DNA from 3 places in the Pragia fontium genome. Region 3 is predicted to be linked to each of the others. Evidence: predicted binding sites of a transcription regulator. Region 3 holds the regulator's gene; each other region holds the start of a gene.
What was found. Region 3 encodes CRP, which controls carbon source genes, mostly activating them, when cyclic AMP is high. Its sites were predicted from a motif close to ATGTGANNNNNNTCACAT; they were not measured.

Region 1 (10,194 bases), 1.9 Mb from region 3:
CTTACCCAGATGTAGTTCACCAAATAATAGATAAGCAATGATACCCACTAATGGAAGAATATAAATGACCAGCAACCAGGCCATGGCGGATGGAACGGAGCGCCGTTTCATCAACACTCTTAACGTTACACCGGCAATTAATAACCAGTAACCTAATACCAGTAACCAGCTCAATACCGTATAAAAAGTGGTCATCGGAGATTCGCTATCCTGTTTTCTTTTAGTGGTAGAAGGTTGAGTGTACGCAGTGTAATGAAAAGGTAAAACATTTCTTCACTTTTAGCGGTAGATTTTTGTTACTCAATTTTTGATTTAATTGGCTAAAAGTCAAAATCAAATGCGCTACAATAATCCACCATTTGTTTGTCAGAAGTATGTTGGTCACTATGCACAGATCCCGTACTGAAGTTGGACGCTGGCGTATGCTACGGCAGGCACAACGTCGCCGTAACCGCTGGTTGGAAGGACAATCCCGCAGGAATAGCCGAATACACCACATTAGGACAGAAAAACAGCTTGGTCGTCAGCAGCGTTCATTGCTTTATGCACAGAGCTATGAGTAGCAGTGTTAACATATTGCGAGCATGCTTATTGGGGTTCTGCAAAATAGTACTGGAACAGAACCCCTGATTGAGTTAGAAAACCCGCTTAAATGGTTTAACCGTCACATTTTGGTATACGCCTGCTTCAATATACGGATCCTTGCTGGCCCATGCTTTTGCTTCTTCCAAATTCGTGAAGTCGGCAATAATCACTGAACCAGAAAAACCCGCGCTGCCAGGATCTTCACTATCAGCAATGGGATTTGGACCGGCAAGGACTAATCTGTCAGCATCTTTTAATAATTGCATACGGGCTAAGTGGGCAGGGCGAGCGGCAAGACGTTGTTCAAGGGTATTAGCGACATCTTCAGCATAAATCAGATATAACACGGTATCATCCTCAATGTTATTGTTAGTTACGTCAGCGGGTAAGTTATGTGATTTCTGAGAAGACATCAATGCTAATTTATGGCCGGCTACGGTTGCCAACAAATGAAAATCAAAATGTTACGTTAGATATGGATACGGCAGTGCATTGAGATTAGCATCAAATTGATATTGAATATCATTACCATTTTCATTTAGAATCATTGCTATCATAAAACCTAAAAGTGGCTCTTTTTTGAAAAAGTTCTTTTTAGCGCGTCGATTTTCCTGGCCGCTCACGTTTTCAATCTGCTTACATGCATCGCTTATCGGTGGACTTGTTTTCGCGTCGATAAAAGATCAGATGATGCTTCCCATTGCTGAAGAATCCGCACCAATGAACGTAATCATGGTCAATCCAGCCATGTTTGCGACTCCAGCGGAGACTGCGGAGCAAAATGTGCCAGCAACGGAAGCGAAAAGTGAACCTGAAGTTGTTGAACCGATACCAGACCCTGTACCTGAGCCAATTCCAGAGCCAAAACCGATTGAAATAGAAAAACCTAAACCTAAGCCTGAACCAAAACCCGTTCCTCAGCCGAAACCGCAGCCAAAGAAAGAACGAAAAAAAGAACCTAAAAAAGAGCCTAAAAAAGAGGCGGTTCAGCAGTCAAACGTAGATAAACCGGCGACAAGTACAGCGGTAAGTCCTAATACTGCTCCGGTAGCCAGTGGCCCAACCTCATCAACTTTGGGGGCGGCACCATCCAGTGGCTCTAAAGTGTTAAAACAGGTAGAACCTTCTTATCCAAAACAGGCTTTCGATCGACGGATTGAAGGGCAGGTTGAAATTATGTTTGATATCAATGACGACGGTCGGGTTGAGAACGTGCGTATTCTTTCTGCTAATCCACCACGAATGTTTGAGAGGGATATTAAAGCGGCCTTGAAGAAATGGCGCTATACGCCGGTGGTGGTGAAAGATAAGAAGATGACTATTGTGTTCAAGATTGATGGTGGGGCTCAGATCCGTTAACTGACTTAATGGATGAGTCCTGATATAGCTGGTTATGTATCAGAACTCATCAATGATTAGTCAAATGACAGGTTTTTCTTGTCTTCAGGCAGAGAGCGGGCTTTACTGAGATCGTTAACTGCAACATAAGTAAATACGGCTTCAGTGACACAATAACGCTGACCAATAGGTTCTGACGATACCTTCTTAACCCAAACTTCCATGTTGACCGTAATTGAACTGCGGCCAGTGCGAAGGCAGTGGGCATAGCAGCAAACCACATCACCCACCGTAACGGGTTTTAGAAAAGTAATGGCATCCACGGCAACGGTAACCACTCGTCCTCGGGCTATCTCTTTGGCCATAATGGCGCCGCCAATATCCATCTGTGACATAATCCATCCACCGAAGATATCACCATTAGCATTAGTATCTGCCGGCATAGCTAAGGTTCGAAGGACTAATTCTCCGCGAGGAGTGCGTTCTTGTGTACTCATAATATATTTCTGATTCGGTTCGTTATTGGTTAAAGATAATGGCTGATTTAGTCAGCCATGATTCGACAATTTTCATTATTTTTACATAACTCATCGCTACTCTCGATGGAGTAGTCGCATAAGTTAAAGCGTTATTCTTGTATTATGATCCAGTATTGCGGTTCTACAACCTAGTCTTGCCTATTCTTTGCCGGATTTTTTTGCTCGTCTGGAATATGACGATAAATATAGATTCCGCTTAATAGTGTAAAGACCAGTGTCATACCGGTTAATCCAAATACTTTAAAGTTCATCCAAATATCCAGCGATAGCCAGAAAGCAATATAGATATTGAGTAAACCGCAGCCTAGAAAGAATACTGCCCAGGCAATGTTTAATTTTGACCAGACATGTTCAGGCAGAGTGATTTCTTTCCCCAACATACTTTTTATCAAGATCTTTTTCAGAACCAATTGACTGAAGAGTAGGGCCAGAGAGAATAGGGTGTAGATCGCGGTAACTTTCCACTTGATAAACTCATCGGAGTGGAAAACGATGGTTAGCGTGCCAAAAACAACCACCATGGCAAACGTCACGAGCATCATTTTTTCTACTTTACGATATTTTATCAGGCTATAAACCACAGCCAAGGCAGTAGCAACAATCAGGGCGCCTGACGCAACAAAAATGTCGTAAAGCTTATAAAAGGTAAAAAATACAATCAGGGGTAAAAAGTCTAAAAACTGCTTCATAAATCTTTCCATTGGTCAGTAAGCCGCTGACTATACCGGATTTGGCATCAGGTTTACACTATCGCCGAATTATCGAACGACTCATTTATTGCCAAGTATGCCGGTAAAGCATCATTACGGTGTGATTCATCACATGGTAACGATGAATAGGAATTATACCTAGCCCAACAACGCTAATTTTAGCGGTTGATATATTCTTATAGCAATCGGAAAGCATATTTTGTGTTTTTTACTTAAGAGCTGCTGAAGCAAAACCATAAATTAGCGTCATCCCGTTATAAAATAAGCATAATAAGTCACGCAACACTTTGTTAAACCGCGATAACCATGCATTATGTAGTATGTTTGGGATGAGGGTTGCCGAATAGCTGAATGGCCGGTCACTGAGGATAATATGTTTTCAAAAGCACTTTTAAAATGGATGCCAGGATTACAGAACCTATTGGCCTACGATAAAAGTTGGCTGAAAGCAGACGTTCGGGCTGGACTATCTGTCGCAGCGGTTGCGCTACCTGTCGCTATTGCTTACGCTGAATTGGCCAACGTGGGGGCGATTGTGGGTCTTTATTCCTGCGTTCTGCCGATGATTGCGTATGCACTATTTGGATCTTCTCGTCAATTGATTGTTGGACCGGATGCGACCACCTGCGCCGTTATTGCTGCGGTAGTGACACCTTTAGCGGCGGGGAACAGTGAAATACAGTGGCAACTCACCATTATTATGACCCTGATTATGGGAGGGTGGTGCATACTCGCCAGCAAATTCAGATTAGGTGCTTTAGCTGATTTACTCTCACAGCCAATATTAACCGGTTTGCTAAATGGGGTAGCCGTTACCATTATGGTGGGGCAAGTGGCTAAGATTTTGGGGATTCAAATCAATGCCAATCAGTTGATCGAAAAAATGATGGCTATTCCGCTACAAATTATGGATAGCCATCTGCCCACGTTGGGTATGTCTGCATTAACCTTACTGCTATTAATCATTATAAAAAAATTCCGCAGTCAGTGGCCTGCACCATTGATTGCCATTATTGTCGCCACAGCTTTGGCTTGGGGTTTCTCTCTTCAACAATATGGGGTGGAAACGATTGGTTCTTCGGGTTTTGATTCTGGCTTACCGGTGGTTCACTGGGGCAGTTTTCAGCCGGGTTTGATTCGTGAGTTGGTAATACCCGCGCTAAACCTGGCATTGATTAGTTTTGTTAGTCTGATGCTGACAGCTCGAAGTTTTGCCGCTAAAAATGGCTATGATATTGAGGCTGATGCGGAGTTTAGAGCCTTAGGAATCGCCAATATTATGTCGGGATTGTCGCAAGGATTTGCTATCAGCGGAGCGGATTCCCGAACCGCCGTCAATGACGCCAACGGTGGGAAAAGCCAACTGGTCTCAATTATTGCTGCGTTAGTGATTGGGCTAGTGGTGATCTTTTTCACTCAGCCACTGCAATATATTCCGGTTTCCGCTCTTGGCGTAGTTTTGGTTTATGCCGCATGGTCATTGATGGATCTCAAGGGCATTTGGAACCTGCGGCGACGTAACCGCCAAGCGTTTAGTCTGGCTATTTTTACGTTTGTTTGCGTGTTGCTTATTGGTGTGATCCAAGGGATTGGTTTAGCCGTGCTATTGGGGCTCTTACAGTTCTTACGCACGGTATTCCGGCCGACAGAACAGCTCTTAGGTGTTAATGAGGACGGGATGATCCATTCGTTAGGAAATACCAATACGATTAAAGCCGTTCCGGGCGTCATGATGTATCGTTTTAATTCACCGCTAACTTATTTTAATGTGGCTTATTTTAAACGCCGGATCTTGAATTTAGTCGACAGTACGCCATTTCAGCCGCGTTGGGTGGTGATTGATGCCGTAGCCAGCTTTACCTATGCGGATATTAGTGTGTTGGCTTCTATTGATGAATTGAAGCGCGATCTTAAGATTCGTCAGGTTAAATTAGTGTTGGCGGGGCGTCGCACGGAACTGACCCGATGGTTTAAAGATAACCGGCCAGCAATGAAAGAAGAAGATATATTGCTGGTACCGGATCTCTATCTGGCATTGAAACTCATTCAAAGTAAAGAAAGTGCTCATAATCCAGAAGAACAGTAGTGAGTCTAGCGCTGTGGGTGTAGTAAAAGCCGGTTTACACCCAATGTCAGCTAATTAAGCATTTTCACTCTGTACATTATGACCGATTAACCAAGATCCCGGTGGAAACCAGGATCTTGGTTTTAGTTGACTGATTAACCTTTGACCTGCATATACAGACGAAATAGATAAACAAACATAAATGCGGTAACCAAATAGCTGATGGCATCTACGAGTAGTGAGATAGCGACGGGTGATGAGGCCGCTACATTAACCGACAGTATAAATAGAATAAATTTAACTGATAAAGTAAATAGCACTATCGGCAGGATAATCTTAACGTTGCTGAATGCCATGCTCCAACTGGTGGATATCGCATGAATCAGACCCTGTTTGGACTCCAGTAGGATAATGGGTGCCATAACCAACACAAAGATAAAAAATATTCCAGGTAACAGATAAAGAGAAAAACCAAAGAAAATCAGCGGCAGTGAAATCACCAGTAATAGCAACAACATGGGGAGAGAAGCTGCAGATGAACCGATTGACCGTAGAGCGCTGGTTTTGTGGCCTTGTGAAACCTGCATAATCAGCGTGACTACACCACCAATTAGCAACAAGTTACTCAATAAAAAACTCAGCCCCATTGCGCCAAATAACGGCATTGCCGCTTCAACAATGCTTAACTGCTGCTCACGAGACATGCCATTTATCACACTCTGAAGTTCTGAGCGACTGACTTGAGAGGTGCCAATGGCATCAGTAATGATTTTATGTAGCTCAGTGGTATTGGGTACCAAGGCCTGAAATAGCATATAAGAAATAAATGACGCCAGTAATGCCAGCATAATAAAACTGGATAGTTGGTTACGTATAAAGTTTACGCTGTCACGGAAGAGGGAATTGGCCGTGATGGGCATAATGTCTCCTGTTGATGGTGGTATTTGGTTCGCTGGGAAGGATTGTAACCTGTTAGCCATAACTCTTGCATCTTATTGTCACTGCGGGGTCTGTTTATTGTGTCATCAAGGGATAATAAATATAGCGAGGTTTATACTGCCGATATAACAGGGAATAAATATGATGGCTAGGAGCTTAATGCCCACGCTTGGCCTAAGGTCGAGCTCCCCAGCTTTCGCTGGGATGACGGCATCGATTTATCGTCATTCTGGTGAAAACCGGAATCCAGGTTTTAACTTAATATCCACGCTTGGCCTAAGGACGAGGTCCCAGCTTTTGCTGGGATGATGGCATAGATTTATTGTCATTCCGGTGAAAACCGGAATCCAGGTTTTAACTTAATGTCCACGTTTGGCCTAAGGGCGAGGTCCCAGCTTTTGCTGGGATGACGGCATAGATTTATCGTCATTCCGGTGAAAACCGAAATCCAGGTTTTAGCTTAATGTCCACGCTTGGCCTAAGGGTGAGGTCCCAGCTTTTGCTGGGATGACGGCATAGATTTATCGTCATTCCGGTGAAAACCGGAATCCAGGTTTTAGCTTAATGTTCACGCTTGGCCTAAGGTCGAGGTCCCAGTTTTCGCTGGGGAGCCTTCAATGCAGAGGGCGTTCGCCCTAACGCCCTTTGCTCGGCTACGTATACCAACGTTAAATTATTCTCTGCACTGATAGTGGGCGAAACTTTCGTTGTTATTAATTTTAACTGACAAGCGTTACTGTTAGCACTTAGATTATTTTAATCATGATACTTATTCACATGAGTTGTTTTTTGAAAGATTGATCCAAATCAAATATATGAATATAAAGGAAAACAATTAACTTGTTTAGTTCACTATTTTGTCAATTTTTGTCAGGAACTGTGATCTGGGTTGGATCAATTTTACTTCTAAATAGGTATATTCACACGCATATTAACCCTTCAAGGAATATGGATAATGAAAAAACTCCCTTTGGTTTGTTTAATTGCTGCCACGCTTGCACCTTCACTGACTTTTGCTCATCAAGCTGGTGATTTTCTTTTCCGTGCCGGGTCAGTCACAGTAAGACCAAATGAAGGTTCGGACAACGTAATGGGTTTAGGTTCATTTAACGTTAATAATGACACCCAGCTAGGTTTAACCTTTGGTTATATGGTGACAGATAACATTGGTATTGAACTGTTAGGCGCAACTCCGTTTAAACACGATGTGGGTTTAAAAGCGACGGGTACCATTGCGACAGTTAAACATTTACCACCATCTCTGATGGCACAGTATTATTTCGGTACTAAAGAGAGCCAATGGCGTCCATATCTGGGAGCCGGTATTAACTATACAACCTTCTTTAGTGAAGAATTTAATAACACCGGTAAAGGCGCTGGTTTAAGCAACCTGAGCGTTGATGATTCTTGGGGCGTTGCACTGCAGGCCGGTGTTGACTACAACATTGATAAGAACTGGATGGTGAATACTTCAGTATGGTGGATGAACATCGATACTGACGTTAACTTTACCTCTACCGATGCCGCAGGTAATCGTACTAATCACAGCATCAGCACTCGCCTTGATCCGTGGGCATTTATGTTCGGTGTAGGTTATAAGTTCTAATCATCGCCACGATGTTATAAGAAATAAAAAACGCCAACATATTTGTTGGCGTTTTTTATTGGGTTAATCAGCTCTCACTTTTTCGTCATCGCTTTTCAATTTTAACTTCCAGCCGGCGACATCTTGCCAATATTCCTGTTCCCGTTCTAAGTCAGCAGCAACCAGACTGTTTTTATCCATATAGCCTTGAGGGAAAATCAGCGTGATATGGTAATCATCGCTAATAAGGCATAAGTATTCCGGCGCTGTCGTGGCCTGTCGTTGATTACTCAATAAAATGGCTAAACGAAGCAATTGGATAAGGGGAATAACCTGACGTTTTTTAACCAGATTAAAACTGGGAAGTTCATCCAGCTTAATACCTTTACGGTGAAAACGTACCAACGTTGCCAACAGCAGCTGATGCTCCTGATTAAACCCAGGTAGATTGGTATTCTGGAGAATATAGGCGGAGTGGCGTTGCATATTACTATGGTTAATGCTTAAACCCACTTCATGTAGCATAGCCGCCCAACCAAGCAGCGCTTCCAATTGTGGATTAGCCAGAGAACTATTCTGGGCTAGCCATTGGGCATAGAGCTGTTGTGTAGTGTCTAAAACGCGGCTGGCTTGTTCTCTGTCGATATTATAGTGTTCCGCCAGACTAATGGCTGTCCGACTTCTGATATCCTGATGGCGGAAACGGCTTTCCATTTCATACAGAACGCCTTCACGCAGTGCTCCATCTGACAATCTAAGCTCTTTAATATCCAGCGCATTAAAAACACCGCATAAAATTGCCAGCCCAGGCACAAATACGCTCTGGCGATCGGGTGATAATCCATCCAGATCGATTGATCTAAACGATTTAAATTTCAGTGTTAAGTTGACCACTTGAGCCAGTCTTTCCGGCGTGATGATGCCATCCCGTTCAGCCAGCTCTTCAACGATAACGTTATGAACCGCTTTAATGGTACCTGAAGCGCCTAAAGCGTATTGCCAGCCTTGAAGACGGTATTGCCAGGCCAGATTCTCTAATTTTTGTTCTGTGGCCAGCTGAGCCTTATGAAAATTTTGTTTGCTAATCTCTTCATTAGGGAAAAATTGTTTAGAAAAACTCACGCAGCCCATGCGGCGACTTTCTGCCAGAATAGGGGAGAAGTCTTCACCAATAACTAATTCGGTAGAACCACCGCCAATATCGATGACTAGCTTTTTGCCTTTCTCTGGTTGTGTATGGGCCACCCCCATGTAGATCAGACGAGCTTCTTCCTGACCAGAAATAATCTCAATAGGATAGGGCAGGATCTCGGTGGCCCGCTGAAGAAACTCCTGACCATTGACGGCTAGCCGAAGCGTATGGGTACCAACAACTCGTACACTATCCGGTGAGAACCCCTGTAATCGCTCAGCAAACAGACTGAGGCAGCTTAATCCACGGGCCATGGCCTCTTCACTCAGGTAATTGTCTTTATCCAGTCCATCGGCTAAATAGACCCGTTGTTTGACCCTGCCTAAAACTTGCAGTGCACCGTTAACTACCCGGGCGATAATCATATGAAAACTGTTGGAACCCAAATCAATCGCTGCGATCTCTTGTGGTTTTGTTGTTATTGAGTCGTTCAAAGGCATTATTATTACTCTGCTGAATCTGGTAATTCTGAAGCGGGTGATTGCTCAAGGTTTTTTAGGTAATCATAAATCGCAATTTGTGAGCGTACTTTTCTGCGGTTACCTCTGGGAACGTATTGGTTACTCAGATCTTTATCAATAATTCGAGCTTTTACCGTATCGGCAAGCTGTAGGTCAATAATATCCAGAACTCGTTGCTTTAATACCGGATCGAGAATAGCGACACCCACTTCAATACGGTAATCAATGTTACGGGTCATCCAATCTGCAGAGGAAATAAATACTTGGTTATCCCCTTGATTGTCAAAAATATAGACGCGAGCATGTTCCAGAAAACGGTCAACGATGCTGGTAACCTGAATGTTTTCGCTTACGCCAGGAATATTCGGTACCAGCGCACACATGCCGCGTACAATCAAACGAATTTTTACGCCAGCGCCGGAAGCCGCATACAGTCGGTCAATCAGCTCTTTATCAACCAGACTGTTAACTTTTAATGTAATTCCTGCACTCAGGCCGGCTTGGGCAAAGGAAATTTCTCGATCGATTAATTTATTAAGCATTAAGCGTGAGTTTTGTGGTGAAACTAACAGATGCTCAAAGCTGACCGGGCGGTAGGGGTTTTCAATAAAGTTAAAGACACGGCGGACTTCATTAGTAATGCGCGAATCCGCGGTTAACAAAGAGAAGTCGGTATATAAGCGGGCGGTTTTTTCGTTGAAGTTTCCAGTACCGATATGGGCATAGCGTACAATCTGCCCATCTTCAATGCGCGAAATTAAAAAGAGCTTGGCGTGAATT
Region 2 (10,194 bases), 400 kb from region 3:
CCCGGCTTGCCACCTTTAATATCGGCAATAATGCCGGTTGGCTTAGTCAGGCGGAAGGGAATGCCAATGGCTTCCAGCGCTTCAGCGATTTTTTGGGTTGTACGAACCTCTTCCCACGGTAACTCTGGGTGAGCGTGTAAATCACGGCGGAACGCGATCATTTGATCCAAATGTTGTTTAATGGATGCCGCGATATTTGAATTAGTCATGCTGAGTTGCCTCTGTTATCTCTTTTACCGTATGAAAAATGACGTCTACGCCCTTTTGGATTTGTTCATAATCTGTCCACTCGTCCGGATGATGGCTTAATCCATTGCGGCTGGGAACAAAAACTAAACCGACGTCGGTGATGCCAGCAAAAATCATGGCATCATGTCCGGCTCCACTCACCATTGTACGGCTACTTAGTCCCAATTGATTGCTGTGTTTTTGTAAACGTTGATGCAGTTCAGGATTAAGTGGTGTCGGCGATACATAGAGCGGTTGCTCGACCTGAACAGTAATGCCTTCACCACTATTTTGCTGAATACAGTCTTTGGTCAAGGTAATGACCTGATTCAGTTTTTCTTCGCTTTTTGAACGGATATCCACGGTGAAAACGACCTTGTTAGGGATCACATTTGCACCGTTAGGGAAGACCTGAAGTTTACCGACGGTTGCGACAGTCGCTTCGCCAGCCTGACGAGCAAAATCACCGACTTGGCTGACAACTCGGCTGGCAACGACCAGCGCATCCTGACGGTTATCCATTGGTGTGGTGCCGGCATGTCCAGCTTTACCGCTGATAGTAACTACTAACTGGGTTATGCCGACAATGACATCGACTAATCCGATATCTGTACCATGCTGTTCTAACACTGGCCCCTGTTCAATATGCAGCTCAATAAAGGCTTTTAGAGAGTCGGGTGAGCGAATAACGCTGCTAACGTCATCGGCATTAAATCCAACGTCAGCCATACGAGCTGCGGCAGAAATACCTTGAGCGTCGCGTAACACATGGAGTTCATCCGCACTGACTTTACCTGCAATCGCGCAGGAGGCCAGCAGCCCTCGGTCAAAGCTGGCACCTTCTTCTTCCACTAATGCGACAACTTCTAACGGGTAATGCGGAGTCAGTTTATGCTCATGGAATAAGGTGGCAATTTCCAGACCCATAACCACCCCCGCAGGGCCGTCAAAGGCGCCACCATTGGGAACTGAATCAAAATGGGAGCCAATCATAACCGAAGGAAGCGTTGCGTCTTGGCCAACCAGTTTGCCAAAAATATTACCAATGGCATCTTCTCTGACGGTTAAACCGACGGCCAGCATTTGCGCTTTAATATACTCGCGCGCTTGTTGTCCCTGTTCGCTATAGCTCATTCGGGTTGTCCCCTGACCCGGCGTGGCGGTAAATGTCGCTATTTGCTCTAGGTGGCGCTGAATTCTGTCTGTATTCGCGTATGTCATATCTTATCCTGCGATTGGCGCAATGTATCCGACCATGATGCCTGCCAGTACCACGGAAACCATGGTGACGGAAATAAAACCACCAACCAGCATCGGCCCTAACATATGGTTAGTGAGAAGCTGACGTTCTTTCTCGTCTTTGGTTAATGCATTAATCGCTTCATTGGTAATGATGTAATCAGCAGGGAAACCGTACAAAGCAGTTAACGAAATGGCAAAGGCCATTTCCATGCTAACCCCCAGAATTTTGCCGACCACCCAAGACACCAGGAACATACCAACAATGGCTACGCCAATTAATACCACCATGGGGAACAGCAGTCGTAATAGCATCTCTGGTGTGGCTCTGTTTAAGGTATCGAAAATAAACAGCATCAATACCATAACCGCGAAGCCAAAGCCGTTGGCTTTTTGCAGTGAATGTCTTTCCAGAAAACCGAAGGACGCTGCGATAACCCCAAATAGCAGACACAATACAAATGGACTGATGCTGACGTAAGGTGCGGTTATTGATGAAGCCAGATAAGCCAGATAGGAGATAAAAGCGAGTCGTACAAACTTAAAGTAACTGGTGTTGTAGTGAGACGGAATCTTACTGAACATGCTTGGCATTTTCTCATCCGAGACCACGGTGGTTGGTTCGTGTTTATCACTAGCGGCAGTGTTCTGAGCCGTATCATGCCATTCACCAGAACGGTATTTTGTGAGTACTCGCTTTCCTTCTCGTTGCAGCATTATTGCTGTTAATGGATAGCCAGCAAATCCTTGCATAACGTAGATCAGAATGGCAAATACCGATAGATCGACTAACCCGGCGTCTGCCGCACCCTTTGACATAATAATGGCTGAAACAATACCGCCAACCAGTGGGGGAATGGTGACAATGGCCGTGTTAAGGTCAAACAATATGATACAGGTAGCGAATACTGCGCTGGCAATACCGGCAATACCCGCCAGAGAAATCAGGATGGTTTTCCATTGTCTGGCAAGTTCACGCAAGGAAAGTAGGGTGCCCATATTGGTAATGAGCAAATACATCATCATCACGGCGACGGGGGTAGTGATACCCGCCAGACTGACAATATCTTTAGGGAAGAAGGTCCAATAGCCGACCAGAAATAATACGGCACAAACGAAAACTGATGGAATCCATGCTTTAGTTCTGACCGAGACGGCATCGCCGATATATAAGATTAATACAATTAATAAAAGAGCTAACATCTGTGACATGGGGAACTTCCATTGTTATCTTTTTAAGATTATCGATTATTTTGGTATTTAACTCTGATTTCTGCCATGAATTCGGTGAATGGCTCTATCTTTAAGCTAAAGAGTGATTATTAAATAGAAGGTTAAACTACTTTGAATTGTTTGCCGTTGTCAATGACGATTGTATTAATGGTTAAGCTAACCGTTGGATAAATAAGCAAAACTTGATGAATTATTATCGGCTTAACCACATTTGTTAAATTCAGCGGTGTTCGGTTTGATTGTTTATAATTTATTCAGTTACCAAAGCGTGTTGAGAATATATTTTTAAATCCAACATGATTATCTATAATATCCATCTTTGTTAAGATAATGCGTCATCTATCATTAGTCATTTGGTTTTTTGTTTTATTAACGCGTGTTAAATAGGGGAACATTTTTATGAATGATATCGACATTGGCGGCCAACTTAGTCACTTTGATAACTGGCTATCGGCAAATAGGAATTTATTGATCGATTCTGCCATTAATATCGCTATTGCATTTGTCATTCTTATTATTGGGTTAATCATTGCCCGTGTGATAGCCAAAGTTATTATGAAGTTGATGAACTCGCGCGGTATTGATTCAACCGTTAGTCAGTTTGTTTCAGCTTTGATTCGCTATGGCATCATCACATTTACCATTATTGCTGCCTTGGGGCATGTCGGTGTTCAAACCGCTTCAATCATTGCGGTGTTAGGTGCTGCGGGTTTGGCCGTAGGTCTGGCCTTACAGGGATCGTTGTCCAACTTTGCCGCTGGCGTTATTTTGGTCACCTTCCGCCCGTTTCGGGTTGGTGAGTTTATTACTTTCGGCGCTACCAGCGGTACGATTCAAAGTATCCATATTTTCTCCACCACGCTAAATACAGCTGATGGCAAAATGGTGGTGGTACCAAACAGCAAAGTTATTGCTAATGAGATTATCAATTTTTCTCGCGATCCTAATCGCCGGGTTGAGATTATGGTCGGTGTAGGATACGAAGCTGATATTGATTTAGTGAAGAAGGTGTTGGGGGAAGTTATTGAACGAGATCCTCGTATTCTGAAAGATCTTGGGATAACGATTCGTTTAAATGAAATGGCGGCATCTTCCCTGAATTTTGTGGTTCGCGCATGGGTTAAAAATGCGGATTTTGCTAATGTTTATTTTGATTTAATGGAAGATTTTAAACGTGTGCTGGATGCCAATAAGATTAATATTCCTTATCCACAGATGGACGTTCATTTATATAAAACTGCTGAGGCAGTTAAAGACGTTAATTAAGGGATATCCAATCACTAATATCAGTCAGGGGAGAGCTATAAGTTTCTTCCTGACTGAATTTCACTCCACTATTAGCTACGCCTAATGGGCAATAAGAATTATCCATTTCTCTCCATTAACATCACAAGTTAGTCTATCGCTCTATTGAGTTTATTGATTAACAGACGTGAGGAATAATGTGCTGCTAACCTACTTTCAAGGCGTCATGTTGGGTATGGCGATGATCCTGCCTATTGGGCCACAAAATGCGTTAGTTTTATCTCAGGGAATGCGCCGTCAGTTTCCAGTGATGGTGGCATCACTTTGTGCGATAAGTGATGCCATTTTGATTTCTTTTGGCGTATTTGGTGGTGGTGCATTGCTATCTCAGTCGCCGATTTTATTACAAGTGGTAACGTGGGGCGGTGTACTGTTTCTGGCTTGGTATGGTTGGGGCGCATTTCGTGAGGCATTTAAGACTGGGGAGAATGTCTTTAGCCTGGATGCTCAAACATCCAATACTCGCTATCGAATTATGCTCACGGTTTTAGCGGTGACTTGGCTCAATCCACATGTTTATCTGGATACGGTCGTGGTGTTAGGTAGTCTTGGCGAACAATTTGGCGATTTACGATTGTGGTTTGTTATTGGCTGCGTTACCGCCTCTATTGTCTGGTTTTTTTCACTGGCGTTATTGTCAGCTTGGCTGGCGCCGTGGTTGCAGAAAAGTAACGCCCAGCGGGCGATTAATCTGGTGGTTGGCATTGTGATGTGGGTGATTGCTTTTCAGTTAGCCAGACATGCTTTATCAAGCCTATTCGGATAGTGGTAAAATTCAGGTTTAGTCAGCTAAACGTTAGAATGTTGTAAATGTAGTTGCCATCCTGACCTATAATTCTATGATTGGGGCAATCAAAGCATGAATGATTCATGTGTGCCATGAGGTTATTTTCCGAGGAGATTGTATGAAGTTAAAAACGTTAGCGATGGCGGCCATGGTTGCGATGTTACCGATGACGATGCAGGCGGCAGAATTACCTGATGGCCCGCATATTGTCACTTCAGGTACCGGAACCATAGAAGTTAAACCTGATATGGCTACGCTATTAATTGAAGTGAAAGTGTCTGCGAAAGATGCGGCTACGGCTAAGAAACAGAATGATGAACGCGTCGCTAAATATATGGATTTTTTAGAAAAAAATGGTATTGCTAAAGCGGATATTGATGCGGCTAATCTGCAAACTCGGTTGGAATACAATTATCCTAACAGTAGTGCCAGTAGCAAAGTCGTTAAAGATTATGCTGCAGTGCGTCAGGTCAAAGTGACGGTACGCGATTTGGATAAATTGAATACCCTGTTAGACGGTGCTTTAGCCGCTGAGCTAAATGAAATCCGTGATGTGAGCCTAGGCGTGGCTAAAGACGAAAGCTACCGTGCCGAAGTACGTAAAAAAGCGGTTGATAATGCCATTGCTCAGGCCAACAGCTTGGCTAAAGACTTCGGCGTTAAGCTGGGGCCGGTATTTAGCATCCGCTACCGCGCACCGAATAATGCTCCGGTACCGATGATGATGCGTGCTTATAAAGCTGCTGACTCTGCATCAGCATCCAGCGCAGATCAAACTTATCAACAGCAAACCATCAGCTTTGACGATCAGGTTGATGTGGTGTTCGATATTCAGCGCTAATGCTGATTAAATCTGTCTTAATACCTGACGCCCATAGCTAAGCAGGGCGTCAGTAACCCCTCTCATAATTTTGCTTTCCGGTGAGAAACGATGCCAGTAAAGCATTCTTCGTTGACATAAGCCTGGGGTTAAATCCATTAATTCGCCGTTAGCCAGTTCCCTTTCTATCTGCAAATGAGGAATCATACAGCAGGTGGTGCCCTGTTTTGCCAGTTGTACAAAGGCTTCAGAGGAACTCACAATATGGCAAGGAACGCTGCCCGGCGGTAGGTCGAAGTTTTGTTGTAAAAAAGCCTGATGCATATCATCCAAATGGTCGAATGCCACCGCAGGGGCTTTTAGTAAGGCAGAACGAGTGACACCGTTAGGGAAATAGCGTTCAGCAAAGTCTGGCGAGGCCACAAAGATATAATCCAGTGCACCAAGCTGATCGACGAGACAGCGGGGTAGAGCCTGTGGCTGAATACTCACTGCACCCACCACTTCACCCAGACGCAAGCGCTCCTGGGTTCGAGTTTCATCTTCAACCTGTAGGTTTAAACGAATTGGTGAGTCTGACAGCACCGGTTTCAGTGCCGGCAATAGCCAAGTCGCCAAGCTGTCGGCGTTAACAGCAAGGGAGAGTTGCAATGGTGACTCGGAGCTTCCTTCATCGTTAAGCCACTCGTCTTCCAGCAATTCAACTTGATGCAACAGAGCTAATAGTTTCTGTCCTTGTTCCGTCGGTCGGGGAGGAACGGTACGAATCAGTAATGGCTGCCCGTAAAGATATTCCAACTGTTTAATCCGTTGAGATACGGCTGATTGCGTAATGCAGAGTTTTTGCGCCGCGCGTTCAAAGCCGCGTTCGCGAATCACTGCATCCAGCGCTTGAAGCACGCGATAATCTGGGCGTTTCATTCCTAAGTATTCTCCATTCAATCAGACCGACACTTACACTATGCCATATTTTTCTACTTGTCGTCTGCTTCTGACAGGTTTCACTGTATTGCTACCTGGGTTACTCTATAATCATCACACTTTTTACTGGCTAGGTAGAGATCACCATGACGCAAGATGAACTGAAAAAGGCAGTAGGTTGGGCGGCATTAAAATATGTCCGTCCCGGAACAATTGTTGGTGTAGGTACGGGGTCAACGGCTGCACATTTTATCGATGCTTTAGGCTCGATAAAAGATCAAATCGAAGGAGCGGTGTCCAGCTCTAATGACTCAACCGAGAGGTTAAAAAAACTGGGTATTCCGGTTTTTGACTGTAATGATGTGGATTCTCTCGATATTTACGTTGATGGTGCCGATGAAATCAATGGTCATATGCAGATGATCAAAGGTGGTGGTGCGGCGCTAACCCGCGAGAAGATTATTGCTGCTATCTCTCGCAAGTTTATTTGTATTGCTGATAGCTCAAAACAGGTTGATATTCTGGGCGCTTTTCCGTTACCGGTTGAGGTAATTCCGATGGCGCGTTCCTATGTGGCCAGAGAATTGGTGAAATTAGGCGGACAGCCGGAATATCGTCAGGGTGTGGTCACCGATAACGGTAACGTGATTTTAGACGTGCATAATCTTAAAATTATGGATGCGGTAGCGCTGGAAAATAAAATTAATAATATTGCCGGTGTGGTTACCGTTGGGCTGTTTGCTAATCGTGGTGCTGATATCGCATTGATTGGTACCCCTGAAGGCGTGAAAGTGATCGAATAGCTGTAGCGCTTAATGATGGCTCCCGGATTTTTAATGTCTTATAAAGTCCGGGAGATGACAAAATTAATTACATATAATTAAAAAAGCCTAATTTAGTGATATATATCACATTTGAAGATTATGTGATGTAAAGTCGCTGTTAACTCCGGTCTGAGTCAGAATAAACCACCTAAATTAAATCATTCTTATATGCCTTCTGCTAATAGAGGGAGAGTTGATTGTATTGCTGTAACTTCTATTTTTGATATGTTGGTTAAACAGGGCTTAGAAAATAATCATAAGGCAAGGTTCAACAGATGGTAAAAGTATCGTTAGAAAAAGAGAAGATTAAGTTTCTTCTGGTTGAAGGCGTTCACCAGAGTACGGTTGATAACCTGCGCGCGGCGGGATATACCAATATTGAATACCATAAAGGTGCATTAAGTGATGATGAGCTGAAAGTGGCTATTCGTGATGCGCATTTTGTGGGTATTCGTTCCCGTACTCACCTGTCGGCCGATGTGCTGGCAGCAGCGGAAAAGCTGGTGGCAATTGGTTGTTTTTGTATCGGTACTAATCAGGTTGACCTGCATGCGGCAGCGAAACGCGGTATTCCTGTGTTTAACGCACCGTTCTCCAACACGCGTTCCGTTGCAGAAATGGTTTTAGGTGAGACTTTACTGTTACTGCGTCGTATTCCCGAGTCGAATGCTAAAGCGCATCGCGGTGAGTGGAGTAAGCTGGCGGTTGGCTGTTATGAAGCGCGTGGTAAAATTCTGGGGATTATCGGTTATGGACATATCGGTACTCAATTGGGAATTTTAGCCGAATCTATTGGTATGAGAGTGATGTTCTACGATATTGAGAACAAACTGCCATTAGGTAATGCTCAGCAGGTTCATCATTTATCCGATCTGTTGAATATGAGTGATGTGGTTACGCTACACGTGCCGGAAACGGCCAGCACTAAAAATATGATGGGTCATAAAGAGCTATCATTGATGAAACCGGGTTCAGTGTTGATTAACGCTTCTCGTGGCACGGTGGTTGATATTCCGGCATTGTGTGAAGTACTGGAAAGCAAGCATTTGTCTGGTGCTGCGATTGATGTGTTCCCTACTGAACCAGCCACTAACCAAGATCCGTTTGTATCACCATTATGCGCATTCGATAATGTGCTAATCACCCCGCATATTGGTGGCTCAACTCAGGAAGCTCAGGCAAATATCGGTACTGAAGTGGCCGGTAAGTTGGCGAAGTATTCTGATAATGGTTCTACGCTGTCTGCGGTTAACTTCCCGGAAGTTTCTTTACCAGCGCCGAGTGAGAACGTAAGTCGGTTACTGCATATTCATGAAAACCGTCCGGGCGTACTGAACCAGATCAACCATATCTTTGCGGAAGAGGGCATTAACATCGCCGCTCAATTTCTGCAAACCAACAATGATATTGGCTATGTGGTTATTGATATCGAGACCGATCGTGCTGATGAAGCGTTAGATCATATGAAATCGATTCAGGGTACGATCCGCGCCAGACTTTTATTCTGATGCTGTTTTTTTGTAATTTAGGTGGTCCAAGAGCTTAATGTTTGTCAGTTAAGTTTAATGACAGCGAAAGTTTCGCCCACTATCAGTACAGAGAATAAATCAATGAGGGAACACGCCCATCATCCTTGATGGGCGTGTTCCCTCACTCAGTTGTCGGCTGAATTCCAGCGCTCATTAGAAAGGGCGAGAGATAAAAATTACCCATGGTTGGTACTAAACCTGACCTTCACTACCATGAGCCTTCATATTCATCATTAACTCGTCAAAAAAACGTTCGAAGGCCTGAAAGCCATCGCTGATGGCGTTAGTGGCATCGTTCATTTCTTGATTTGAGTATTCTATTGTATCAATGAGCTCTTCTTCACTTCCAATGGAGTGACCTGTCTCGTGGCTGAAATGAATATTTCCACAGAATTCAAGAGGAAACGCTGAGTCTTTGGTGATTTGAGATAATGTGTCAAAGGTGACGTTTCCCGTTGCTTCCATTATTTCGATCACCACTAACCTTATTTTAGCGGGTTTATCCGTGAGTAACTTGATGAGCTGATAAGTTAATAAGCGGCTGTTTTTAATATTTTCTGACCACAGGAATTCCAGATTATCTGTCAATGAGCCCTGTTTATTCAATCCAGTGCTTTGTAGATCGTTTAAAAACCATGGCCAATGATTAGCATCTTCCCGTGCGTGTTGATTAACAGCATGCTCCAGATCGTTAGATGGATTTTGAAAGGGTAAGATAAACTTGTTTATATCGCTGAAGCTCATAACAAAGTGGGCGATATTAGGAAGAAATGACAGCCTTTGGGATAGCGGTACGGTCTTGTCTGTTAAGAATGTAAGAAATTCATGACGGGCAAATTTCTGTTTGTTTTGTTCTATGAGCGTGGAAAGTTTAGTCATGATTTCACCCTACTCGATTTAATTTTTGCCAAAAACCGTGGTGAGTATAGGTGTGGATGAAAATCTTGCCAGTAAGGGGGGGAGCCGAAATGACGATAAATGTATCTGGTGTCAACGTGATGTTTAAGCTTTTCTTGGGAGAAATAGCAGATTGAATCTTTTTATAGGAGGCGGAAATCACTAGTTTTTTCAATAAAAACAACGCTTGTCTTAGTTAATTCTTAGTGCTAGTCTTGCCAGCTTACAATTAATACCCACCTATATTTTAATTAAGCTACTGATATGTCAATTGATTCACATTTATCTGGAACGATAAATAAGCCTGATGGACTAATAAAAAATAATAAAAGTAAAACAATTATTTCCATCTTGATGGTATTGATTTTTTCAGTTCTGTTTGATTCTGCTTTTGGTTATTCAGTTAAACCA
Region 3 (10,194 bases):
ACTGAACTCGAATCGCTTTAAAGCCCATTTCTTGGTGCTTGGCGTAATCTTCCAGAACTTCGTCAATCGTACGACCGGTGGTATGGCAATACACCATAACGCCAGTGCGCGAAGCGCCACCCAGCAATTGGTAAAGCGGCATATTGGCAGCCTTGCCTTTAATATCCCATAACGCCATATCAATGGCGGAAATGGCTGACATGGTTACCGGACCGCGACGCCAGTAAGCACCTTTATAGAAAAATTGCCAGATATCTTCGATCTGATGAGCATCGCGGCCAATCAGTTGGGGACATAGATGATCTTTAAGATAGGAGGCGACAGAAAGTTCTCGGCCATTAAGCGTGGCATCACCAATGCCGTATAGCCCTTCATCAGTGGTAATTTTGACGGTAACAAAGTTACGTCCCGGACAGGTAACAAATACTTCAGCCTTTACGATTTTCATAATGCATTCATCCTAACGGGTAAAAAGTGGGCGCTGATTGATAGATAAGTGAGCACAAAATACTTCTGGATTAACTACCATACAAGTATGTTTGATGTGGTTTAGTGAGAAAGTTTTAGATCTGTGATTGGTATCACCGATAAATGAAAATGCATGGAATGAATATTTATGGCTAAGGATGTCTTTTTGTTTTTATTTAGTTATTTGATTTATAAATATTAAAAATAATTTATCTGTATTTTTATCCTTATAAATTGATTTTATATTCATTTTTGGTAGTGTTGTTTGATTCACGATGAAATTTAATAAGGCAGGATGGTATGGGTGGCGCAGCATCAGTTAATCGCGATACGTTTGAGAAGGTTATGTTACCAGTTTATGCACCGGCAGCATTTGTACCGGTAAAAGGCAAAGGCAGCAAAGTATGGGATCAGCAGGGAAACGAGTTTATCGATTTCTCCAGTGGTATTGCCGTTACTGCTCTCGGGCACTGTCATCCTGCTTTGGTAAAAGCGCTGAATTCCCAGGGTGAGTTGCTCTGGCATACCAGTAATCTGTTTACCAATGAACCTGCTTTGCGTTTAGCTCAAAAACTGATTGATGCGACATTTGCCGAGCGGGTATTTTTTGCTAATTCGGGTGCAGAAGCCAATGAAGCCGCATTTAAGCTGGCTCGCCGTTATGCTATTACCCGTTACAGTCCTTATAAAACCAAGATTATAGCCTTTAACAATGCTTTCCATGGCCGTACGTTATTCACCGTCTCCGTGGGTGGGCAGCCTAAATATTCCGATGGTTTTGGCCCTAAGCCGGCAGATATTGTTCATATTCCGTTTAACGATTTAGACGCAGTTAAAGCGGTGATCGATGATCATACATGTGCGGTGGTGCTGGAGCCGGTACAGGGCGAAGGGGGAATCACTCCGGTAGATGCCGAGTTTTTACGCGGTGTCAGAGAGCTGTGCGACCAATACAATGCTTTGCTGGTGTTTGATGAAGTGCAGTCAGGGATGGGAAGAACCGGTTCATTGTTTACCTATATGCAATACGGTATTACGCCAGATATTCTCACCTCAGCTAAAGCGTTAGGCGGTGGTTTCCCGATCAGTGCGATGCTGACGACCAGTGAAGTGGCTCAAGTGATGGAGCCCGGCGTACACGGTACCACCTATGGCGGGAATCCATTAGCCTGTGCCGTAGCCGAAGCGGCCTTTGACGTGATTAATACGCCAGAAGTGCTGGCGGGTGTGCAGTCTCGCTATCAATATATTGTCTCTCGATTAGAAGAGATTAATCAGATTTACCACGTCTTCTCGGACGTTCGTGGTCTTGGTTTATTAATCGGCGCGGAGCTACAACCTGCTTATCAGGGTATGGCCAGAGAGTTTCTTGCTGCGTCGGTGGAAAATGGATTGATGCTGTTAAATGCCGGACCTAGCGTTATTCGCTTTGCCCCTTCGCTGGTTATTCCAGAAAAGGATTTGCAACAGGGAATGGATTGCTTTGAGAAAGCGGTTAAGCAGATGGTTGAAGCCAAGAAGTAATCGTCCGTTAAATTTAAAAGTATCCCCTTCATTCGTCGGGGAATATTCAATGACTTTATCCGTAACCTCAAAACGGCTGGTTAAATCAGCCGTTTTCCCCTTAGCGATCGACTTAACTTTTATCGCGTAAACGGCGTTTCAGCCAAATACCATGATGCGGACGCTGCTGCCAAGCCAGAGAAGAGATTGTGTGCATGGATTTTAAGTGGGCCAATACTCGCTCAAGATGCCGCTCCATGGTGGTTTCCGGTAGCTCACTATTGGGTTCAACAATCTGTAGCATACTGGTATCACTGCTCGGCCCATCATACTCTAATCGTTGCTGGCAGCTTTGAATCATAATTTCGCAGGTGTTTAGATAGGTTTTGGATAGTTCCGGTATCAGGACATATTGGTCTCGGGCGATAACCGTCATGCCATTCAGATGTTCAACCAGAAACTGGCTGTGAGTAATCCACAGACGCATATCCGTTAAGTAGCGGGAATTAAAACCGGGTTCCTGCATCGCCTGATTCAAGGTAGTGAAAAGCGTATTGTGTGCCTGATTAACCTTCATTCGAGTATAGGAAAGTTCAGGCGCATTATCGGTCATGCTAAACATCTGGCGAAGGTGCTGTTGATAAGTTTCCAGGGCATCATGGGCATTTTTACGTAGCAGACCGCTTTGCCACTGTGGCCATAACCAGATGGTACTGGCAAATACCAAAACGCAACCAATAACGGTATCAATCAGGCGCGGCAGCAGGAATTCCATACCGCTATTAGCAATAATTTGCAGGGTATAAACCGCGGTAATGGTAAAGCCAATAACCGCAATGCCGTAATTTTTGCGCACAATCAGATAGGACACCAGAGTAAGCAACAGCATCAGCAATAACATGTAATTTTGCGGGTAATGCAAATGAAGAATGACTGCGCCCACGATAATGCCGAACATGGTTCCCAAGGCACGGTGCTGAATTCTGATGCGGGTTGCGTTATAACCATTCTGGCTGACTAACATGATTGTCAGAAGGATCCAATAAGGTTTGGGTAAGCTAAGTACGCTACCGATAGCGGTTCCTGCTGCTAACGTTAGCCCGAGGCGTGCAGCGTTTCGTAAAGCAATCGATTTGATTGAGCAGTAATTCTTTAATGCTCGCCAGAAAGGTAAACGGTTTTGGGCAGGCATTAAACTGCGGTTATATAGCGGTAGCTGGCTGCTCAGCAGATAGGCAATGCGACTAAAGTGATAATAACAGAAGGCGCCAACCGGATTATCAGGATGTTGGTTGGCAATTTTTTCCAGTGCGGATAACTCATGATCCATATTGAAGGGACTGGGGCGACGATGGTAAAGAATATCATCGGCTAAAATCCGTAAGCGATGACTGATAATTTTAGCATTATGGCGAATAACTGCTTCAGCATGGCTTTGTTCAACCAGTTTTTGCACCTCATCTGGTTGGTGCAGGCTGACCGTAATATGCTCCTGTAAATCCAGAGCGACCTGAAAAGCTCTCATCAAACGTTGATGGCGTGGGTGCTTCAGGTCGGTAATCATATATATTTGCTGATAGACCAGCGAGATACTGTCCATGGCCTGCTGTTGGCGTTGTAATAATGGTGGCAGAGCGGTTTCTGGGTCGGTGTGTTGAGTGAGGAGGCTATATTTTTCTTCAAAATAATCAGCTAATTGGCGATACAGTAAACTGAGTGACTCGCGCATTGGCTGCTCTTGCCAGAGCCTGAACCAGACATAGGTGAAAAGGCCGTACCAGATGGTGCCGATCATAAACAACATGGGGGCATACCAGATTGGTAGGACATCAACCATGCTGAGGGTAAATATCCCTGCCACCAGCGCAGCAGGCATTAAGCGCCCATGTAACGGGCTGATTTCTGCGGTCACGCCAAACAGCAGAGCCAGTATCAACATGCAAACGCCTAGCGGTATCGACCAGATAAGAAATTGTTGCAGTAAAAGGCTGCTGAGAACAAACAGTGCTCCGCCAATGGCCAGTCGTTTAAAGAAGCGTTTATGGGGGGTATCTAAGCCGCCGATATTACAGCAGGCCGGTACCAGAGAGAGTAGAAAACCGGTGCGTAAATCGTTTAATAGCCAGAAGAGGGCAATAGGTAGACAGAGAACCAGCGTTTGGCGCAGAGCGTAATTAATTTCTGGATGATAGATTACTCGTCGCCACATAGGTTTTCCGGGAAAGAAAAACGGGCATGCTGTCCATGAAGTCCAAGCATACCCGTCGATTTGTGTGTTACTTAACGAGTCCCGTAAACAACAATGGTTTTACCGTGTGCAGAGATCAGGTTTTGATCTTCTAACATTTTTAAGATACGGCCTACCGTTTCACGGGAACAACCAACAATTTGTCCAATTTCCTGACGGGTGATTTTAATTTGCATCCCATCCGGATGGGTCATCGCATCAGGCTGTTTGGCTAAATTCAACAGCGTTTGTGCAATACGACCCGTTACATCAAGGAAAGCCAAACTGCCCACTTTCTCTGACGTTACCTGTAAACGACTGGCCATTTGGGCTGACAAACGCATTAAAATATCTGGGTTAACTTGAATCAGTTGACGAAACTTCTTATAGGAAATTTCAGCAACTTCACATGCTGTTTTCGCCCTAACCCAAGCCGTACGCTCTTGACCTTCTTCAAAAAGGCCAAGCTCACCAATAAAGTCCCCTTGATTCAGATAAGAGAGAATCATCTCCTTACCTTCTTCATCCTTAATCAGAACGGCTACGGACCCTTTCACAATGTAATAAAGCGTTTCTGCTTTTTCACCTTGATGAATCAGTGTGCTCTTAGATGGATATTTATGAATATGACAATGAGATAAGAACCATTCGAGAGTAGGGTCTGTTTGCGGTTTGCCGAGAACCATTTGTTGTTATCCTCTTTGTAGTCACTGCCAAAAACAGCAAAGCGAGAAGCTTGCCGGAAACCTTACCCGCCCCGGAGCATATAATTTGCTTAGTGAGCGCTATTATAGCCGATGTAGAAAATAATATAGAGGTGTTTGTCTATTTGTCCTACATCTGGCTGAACACAACCTGTTTTACCTAATAGTACCTGACACTTATGGTTTTAACACAGGTTGAGCGAAGAGTCTCGTGTTGTCTTATTAAAATGAGGGTTAAGCTGCGTAATCACTGGTTGTTTGCTCATTTTACCCACGATATTTTTACTCTAATATCCGGCCTTCTAATAATTGCTGGATTAACGGAGTAATAATCAATTCCATGGCCAGCCCAAACTTGCCGCCGGGGATCACCAGCGTATTGGTTTGGGAGATAAATGAACCCTGCAACATCGCCAGCAAGTAAGGGAAATCGATACCGGTTAATCCCCTAAAATGGATCACCACCAAGCTTTCATCCATGGTTGGAATACTCTTAGCCGAAAAGGGATCGGATGTATCAACGGTGGGGACTCGCTGAAAGTTAATATGGGTGCGGGAAAATTGAGGGGTAATATAGTTGATGTAGTCATCCATTGAACGTACAACGGAGTCGAGAACGGCCTCACGGGAATGTTCCCGTTCACCGGTGTCGCGAATCAGTTTTTGTATCCATTCCAAATTGACGATAGGAACAACTCCAACCAGCAGATCAACGTGCTGTGCGACATTTTGCTTAGCGGTGACAATACCGCCATGCAGTCCTTCATAAAATAGCAGGTCGGTTTCTTCTGGCAGTGCCTGCCAAGGGGTAAAGCTGCCCGGTAATTGGTTATAGGGCATCGCTTCATCGTAGGTATGTAAATATTTTCGGGTATGGCCAGTACCGGTCTTACCATATTCGATAAAGCTGTTTTCCAATTGGGAAAAGTCGTTGGCTTCCGGGCCAAAATAGCTAATATGGCGTCCTTGCTCTCTGGCTTTGCGGATTTCTGCATCCATTTCCGGGCGGGTATATCGATGATAAGCATCGCCGTCGATGCGGGCGGCATTGAGCTGTAGCTGCTGGAAAATTTTCCGGAAAGCCAAACTGGTAGTGGTGGTACCGGCACCGCTAGAGCCGGTAACCGCAATAATCGGATGCTTTGCTGACATTGGCCTGATTCCTTATTTTCATTGTTATTTTTTAATGGTTATTGGGTAGAGCATAGTTCAGCGCCGGGAAGGTATTAGCAAAAATTTCGGGCTAATTAAAATCCGGATAAGGCTGTTCTTCAGCACCATCGCTGAACTGGTCTTTTAACATGATATTGATAGTTTCATGCAGTTCTGACCAGATCAATACTAACTTTCCGCTTTTTAGCTGACGTTTAATATCATCCACTTTTTGTTGTAAGGTCTTCTCCTGCTCCCCATAGTCGGTCCCTTCACGCAGAACAAATGATTCGATAATACTTTCTAAGGTTTCTGGCGGCAGTTCTTGCCACGGGATGATCATGCTGTTTTCTCCAGATAAGGGGTCAGCCATTCAGGGATGCGTTGTTCCAACCACATTTTTGGTTTTTTCCAGGTTCCACTGACGAATCCAACGTGTCCGCCATGTTCCGTTAGCTGGTATTCAATATTTTCCGGCAGCTGGCTGAGATCGGGGATCACCTCCGGCGCCATAAATGGGTCGTCTTTGGCGTGAATAATCAGCAGTGGGATTTGGATGGCAGGCAACATGGGTAAGGCACTGCACTGATGGTAATAGTCATCGGCATTTTTGAAGCCATGCAGTGGGGCGGTCAAGGTGTTATCAAATTCACGAATGGAATGGATATTTTTTAGTGAAAAATTGGGTAAGGGCATGATGTCAGGATAGCGATCCAACTTACGCTGAGTACTGTGTTTTAACTCATTGAGTAGATAACGGTTATAAACTCGGGACAGTCCCTGTTCCAAACGGTAGGAGCAAGGCCCGAGCATCAATGGGGCTGAGACAATCACCGCCGCTTGCAATAGCGTATTTTCTCCGGCTTCAGCCAGATAGCATCCCAGCATATTGCCGCCAAGCGAGTAACCTACTGCCGCGGTAGGGGCGGGACCTAAAGTTTGGTGCAGCCAGTTAAGGAAAAAGCGGCTATCGCCTGTTTCTCCTGAATGGTAGGCGCGGGGGCTTCGGTTAGGTTCTCCGCTGCATCCGCGGAAATGCATGACTACCGCCAGCCAGCCATTTTTTCGGCAAACGTCCATTAAGCCATGAGCATAAGGACTATTGACGCTACCTTCCAGACCGTGAAATAGAACTAAACGCGGTTTATGTTTAGCGCCTTCTGGCGCTTCGCTCCAGGCCAGATCGACAAAGTCACCATCAGGTAGATCAAGCCGCTGCCAGACCGGCTGCTGTTCTATTTTTCGGCGAATAAGACGTGGCAGAAGGGTTTGTATATGCGGATTAGCTGTTCCACGCATCGGTTGAAATTGTGCATCCATAACTGATTAAATTCACTCAAAGGGACTTGTGCGATCAATATCACACTGATAGCTTGAATGGAATGACTAAACATCTCGCGAAGGCGAAGGGTTACGCAAAATGGAGTTAGGCTGGTTTTTTTCAATGTTGATGTTTTTATGGATAGCGGCGGTAACGCCGGGTCCAAATAATATGTTACTCACTTCATCTACCGCCAACTTTGGTTTTGTTCGTTCTCTGCCACTGATGTTCGGCATTATGATGGGAATGCAGCTCCTGCTACTGTTGGTTGCCGCCGGAGTTGGAACACTGATAACTGCTTATCCTCCTTTGCATCTGATATTGAAGATTTTGGGTAGTCTGTACCTGATTTGGCTGGCGTGGAAAATAGCCACTTCCCGTTACGAAAAGCTGGAAACGGATAAAGGTTCGGTTAAGCCGATTCGTTTATATCAGGGATTGTTATTGCAGGCGTTAAACCCTAAAGCTTGGTTGATGGGGTTGGGTTCTATTGCCAGCTACAGTCTGGCCGGGAGTATGTACAGCGCTTCGGTGATCGCGATCAGCGTCGCAATGTTTATGGTGAATTTAGTGGCAGGCTTGGTTTGGATGGGCTTTGGTTCAGCGATTAGCCGTTTATTGAGAAGTCGCCAATCGTGGGCGATCTTTAACGTATCGATGGGGATTCTGACCGCGGGGTGTGTGGTTTTTATCTGGCAATAGGTTGTAAATTAAAAGAGGGAACCGAGTAAAGGTTCCCCCCTGAGTATCAGCTTTAGCCGTTATCCTGATTAAAGCTGTTGGTCATCTCTTCCAACTGTTCATGTAATTCCAGCCAGTGCATTTCACACTCTTCCTGAGCTGACTTAACTGCGACCTGCTGCTGCAGTAATTTGGTTAACTCCGCTTTCTTTTCTGCTTCATAAATCGCACTGTCGGATAGCGACTGTTCAATATCGCTAAGCTGTTTAGACAGTTTCTCTAGTTCGTTATCCAGCTTGTCGATTTTTTTGCGGATTGGCTGAGTTTGTGCTCTGAAATCTGCTTCACGGCGTTTTTGGTCTTTTCGGGCCTGGGCGCTGTTGGCGGTAGACTCTTTGCTGCTCTCTTCCGGTTGAAGTTCCTGTTTTTGTAGATCGACCAGCCACTGTTGATAATCTTCAATGTCGCCGTCAAAAGGCTCAACTTTTTGGTCATGAACCAGATACAGCTCATCGGTGGTGGAACGCAGTAAGTGACGATCGTGGGATACCACAACCAAGGCACCATCAAAGTCGATCAGGGCTTCGGTTAGCGCCTGACGCATATCAAGGTCGAGGTGGTTAGTCGGTTCATCAAGCAGCAACAGGTTTGGTCTTTGCCAGACGATTAGCGCCAGTACCAAACGGGCTTTTTCACCGCCGGAAAAACGTTCAGTATTTTCACTTACTTTATCGCCGCGAAATCCGAACCCACCCAGATAATCACGTAATGGCTGCTCAAATTCTTGCGGAGCCAGGCGACTAAGGTGCTGTAACGGGGACTCGTCCGAGCGCAGCGTCTCTAACTGATGCTGGGCGAAATAGCCCAGCTTGATACCTTTCGCCAAGCCAATTTCACCCTGTTGGGGAGTCAACGTTCCAGCCAGCAGTTTGATCAGGGTTGATTTACCGGCACCGTTGCGACCCAATAGCCCAATACGTGAACCCGGTACCAGATTCAGTTTGATTGATTGCAGAATAGTTTTATCACCGTAGCCAGCGCTGACCTTTTCCATTCTTAGCAGTGGATTTGGCAGGCTTTCTGGTTCCCGGAAGCTAAAATGGAACGGATTATCAACGTGGGCTGGGGCAATCAGCTCCATGCGCTCCAGCATCTTAATTCTGCTCTGGGCCTGTTTGGCTTTAGTGGCTTTGGCTTTGAAGCGGTCAATATAGCTTTGTAGATGTGCCACTTTTTCTTGCTGACTTTGGTATAAAGCCTGCTGCTGCGATAGTTTAGCGACTCGCTGGCGCTCAAAAGAGGAGTAGTTACCTGTGTATTCGAATAACTGCTGTTGCTCAATATGCAGAATTTTATCGACGATCGGATCGAGGAAATCGCGGTCGTGCGAAATCAGAATTAAGGTGCCGTCGTAGTTTTTCAGCCATTTTTCCAACCAGATTACTGCGTCCAAATCCAAGTGGTTGGTCGGTTCATCCAGCAGGAGTAAATCGGAACGGCACAATAGGGCCTGTGCCAGATTCAGACGCATCCGCCATCCACCTGAGAAAGCGCTAACGGATTGTTGTAACTGTTCCTGAGAGAAGCCTAATCCGTGCAGTAAACTTGAAGCGCGAGGATAAATGGTCCAAGCCTGAATAGCATCCAGTTTGCCATGTAGCAAAGCGATAGCATGTCCATCATCTTTTTCGTTAGCTACAGCCAGTTCGCGTTCTAACTGGCGATACTCTCTGTCGCCATCAATAACGTACTCAATCGCTGGTATATCCAGAGCGGGAGTTTCCTGATTGACCCATGATAGCGCCCAGGCGGAAGGGAACGTGAAGCTACCTCCGTCAGCGGTTAGTTCGCCTTTTAATAACGAGAGCAGGGTGGATTTACCGCAGCCATTTTTGCCCACTAAGCCAACTTTCTGGCCGGGGTTAATAGTTGCTGTGGCGTTATCGAGTAATACATTCACGCCGCGTCGGATTTGTAACGAAGAAAATACAATCATAGGGTCACGTATCTGGTTATCTGTAACAAGGCTATCAATTGGCTAAAAAACCTAAAGCCAATGATGAAACCATTGATAGAAAATAGCGGGAGGAGGAGTACACTCTCAATCGCGCTATTTTTAGTATTATTATTAAAAAGCA

Region 1: ompW (outer membrane protein OmpW) is a predicted target of CRP. The motif match lies at 6,972-6,989, and genes of this name have one in related genera.
Region 2: serA (phosphoglycerate dehydrogenase) is a predicted target of CRP. The motif match lies at 7,430-7,447, and genes of this name have one in related genera.

Annotation. Positions count from the first base shown of each region.
Region 1 is NZ_LR134531.1:2,395,058-2,405,251, reverse strand. It holds gene cls (cardiolipin synthase) at 1-195, opposite strand, end outside; gene EL341_RS10380 (YciY family protein) at 387-563, shown strand; gene EL341_RS10375 (YciI family protein) at 636-932, opposite strand; gene EL341_RS10370 (TonB family protein) at 1,273-1,944, shown strand; gene yciA (acyl-CoA thioester hydrolase YciA) at 2,001-2,420, opposite strand; gene EL341_RS10360 (septation protein A) at 2,591-3,151, opposite strand; gene EL341_RS10355 (SulP family inorganic anion transporter) at 3,546-5,258, shown strand; gene EL341_RS10350 (YciC family protein) at 5,393-6,157, opposite strand; gene ompW (outer membrane protein OmpW) at 7,132-7,782, shown strand; gene ppx (exopolyphosphatase) at 7,846-9,393, opposite strand; gene ppk1 (polyphosphate kinase 1) at 9,399-10,194, opposite strand, start outside.
Region 2 is NZ_LR134531.1:679,964-690,157, forward strand. It holds gene EL341_RS02730 (M20 family metallopeptidase) at 1-209, opposite strand, end outside; gene EL341_RS02735 (Zn-dependent hydrolase) at 202-1,449, opposite strand; gene EL341_RS02740 (hypothetical protein) at 1,453-2,679, opposite strand; gene mscS (small-conductance mechanosensitive channel MscS) at 3,100-3,966, shown strand; gene argO (arginine exporter ArgO) at 4,145-4,771, shown strand; gene EL341_RS02755 (oxidative stress defense protein) at 4,911-5,633, shown strand; gene EL341_RS02760 (LysR family transcriptional regulator ArgP) at 5,640-6,533, opposite strand; gene rpiA (ribose-5-phosphate isomerase RpiA) at 6,680-7,336, shown strand; gene serA (phosphoglycerate dehydrogenase) at 7,633-8,865, shown strand; gene EL341_RS02775 (hypothetical protein) at 9,079-9,765, opposite strand; gene EL341_RS02780 (phosphoethanolamine transferase) at 10,048-10,194, shown strand, end outside.
Region 3 is NZ_LR134531.1:279,045-289,238, forward strand. It holds gene manD (D-mannonate dehydratase ManD) at 1-448, opposite strand, end outside; gene argD (bifunctional acetylornithine/succinyldiaminopimelate transaminase) at 769-1,992, shown strand; gene EL341_RS01090 (YccS/YhfK family putative transporter) at 2,105-4,180, opposite strand; gene crp (cAMP-activated global transcriptional regulator CRP) at 4,252-4,884, opposite strand; gene EL341_RS01100 (phosphoribulokinase) at 5,185-6,054, opposite strand; gene EL341_RS01105 (YheU family protein) at 6,146-6,397, opposite strand; gene EL341_RS01110 (hydrolase) at 6,394-7,374, opposite strand; gene EL341_RS01115 (LysE family translocator) at 7,475-8,077, shown strand; gene EL341_RS01120 (ABC transporter ATP-binding protein) at 8,130-10,052, opposite strand.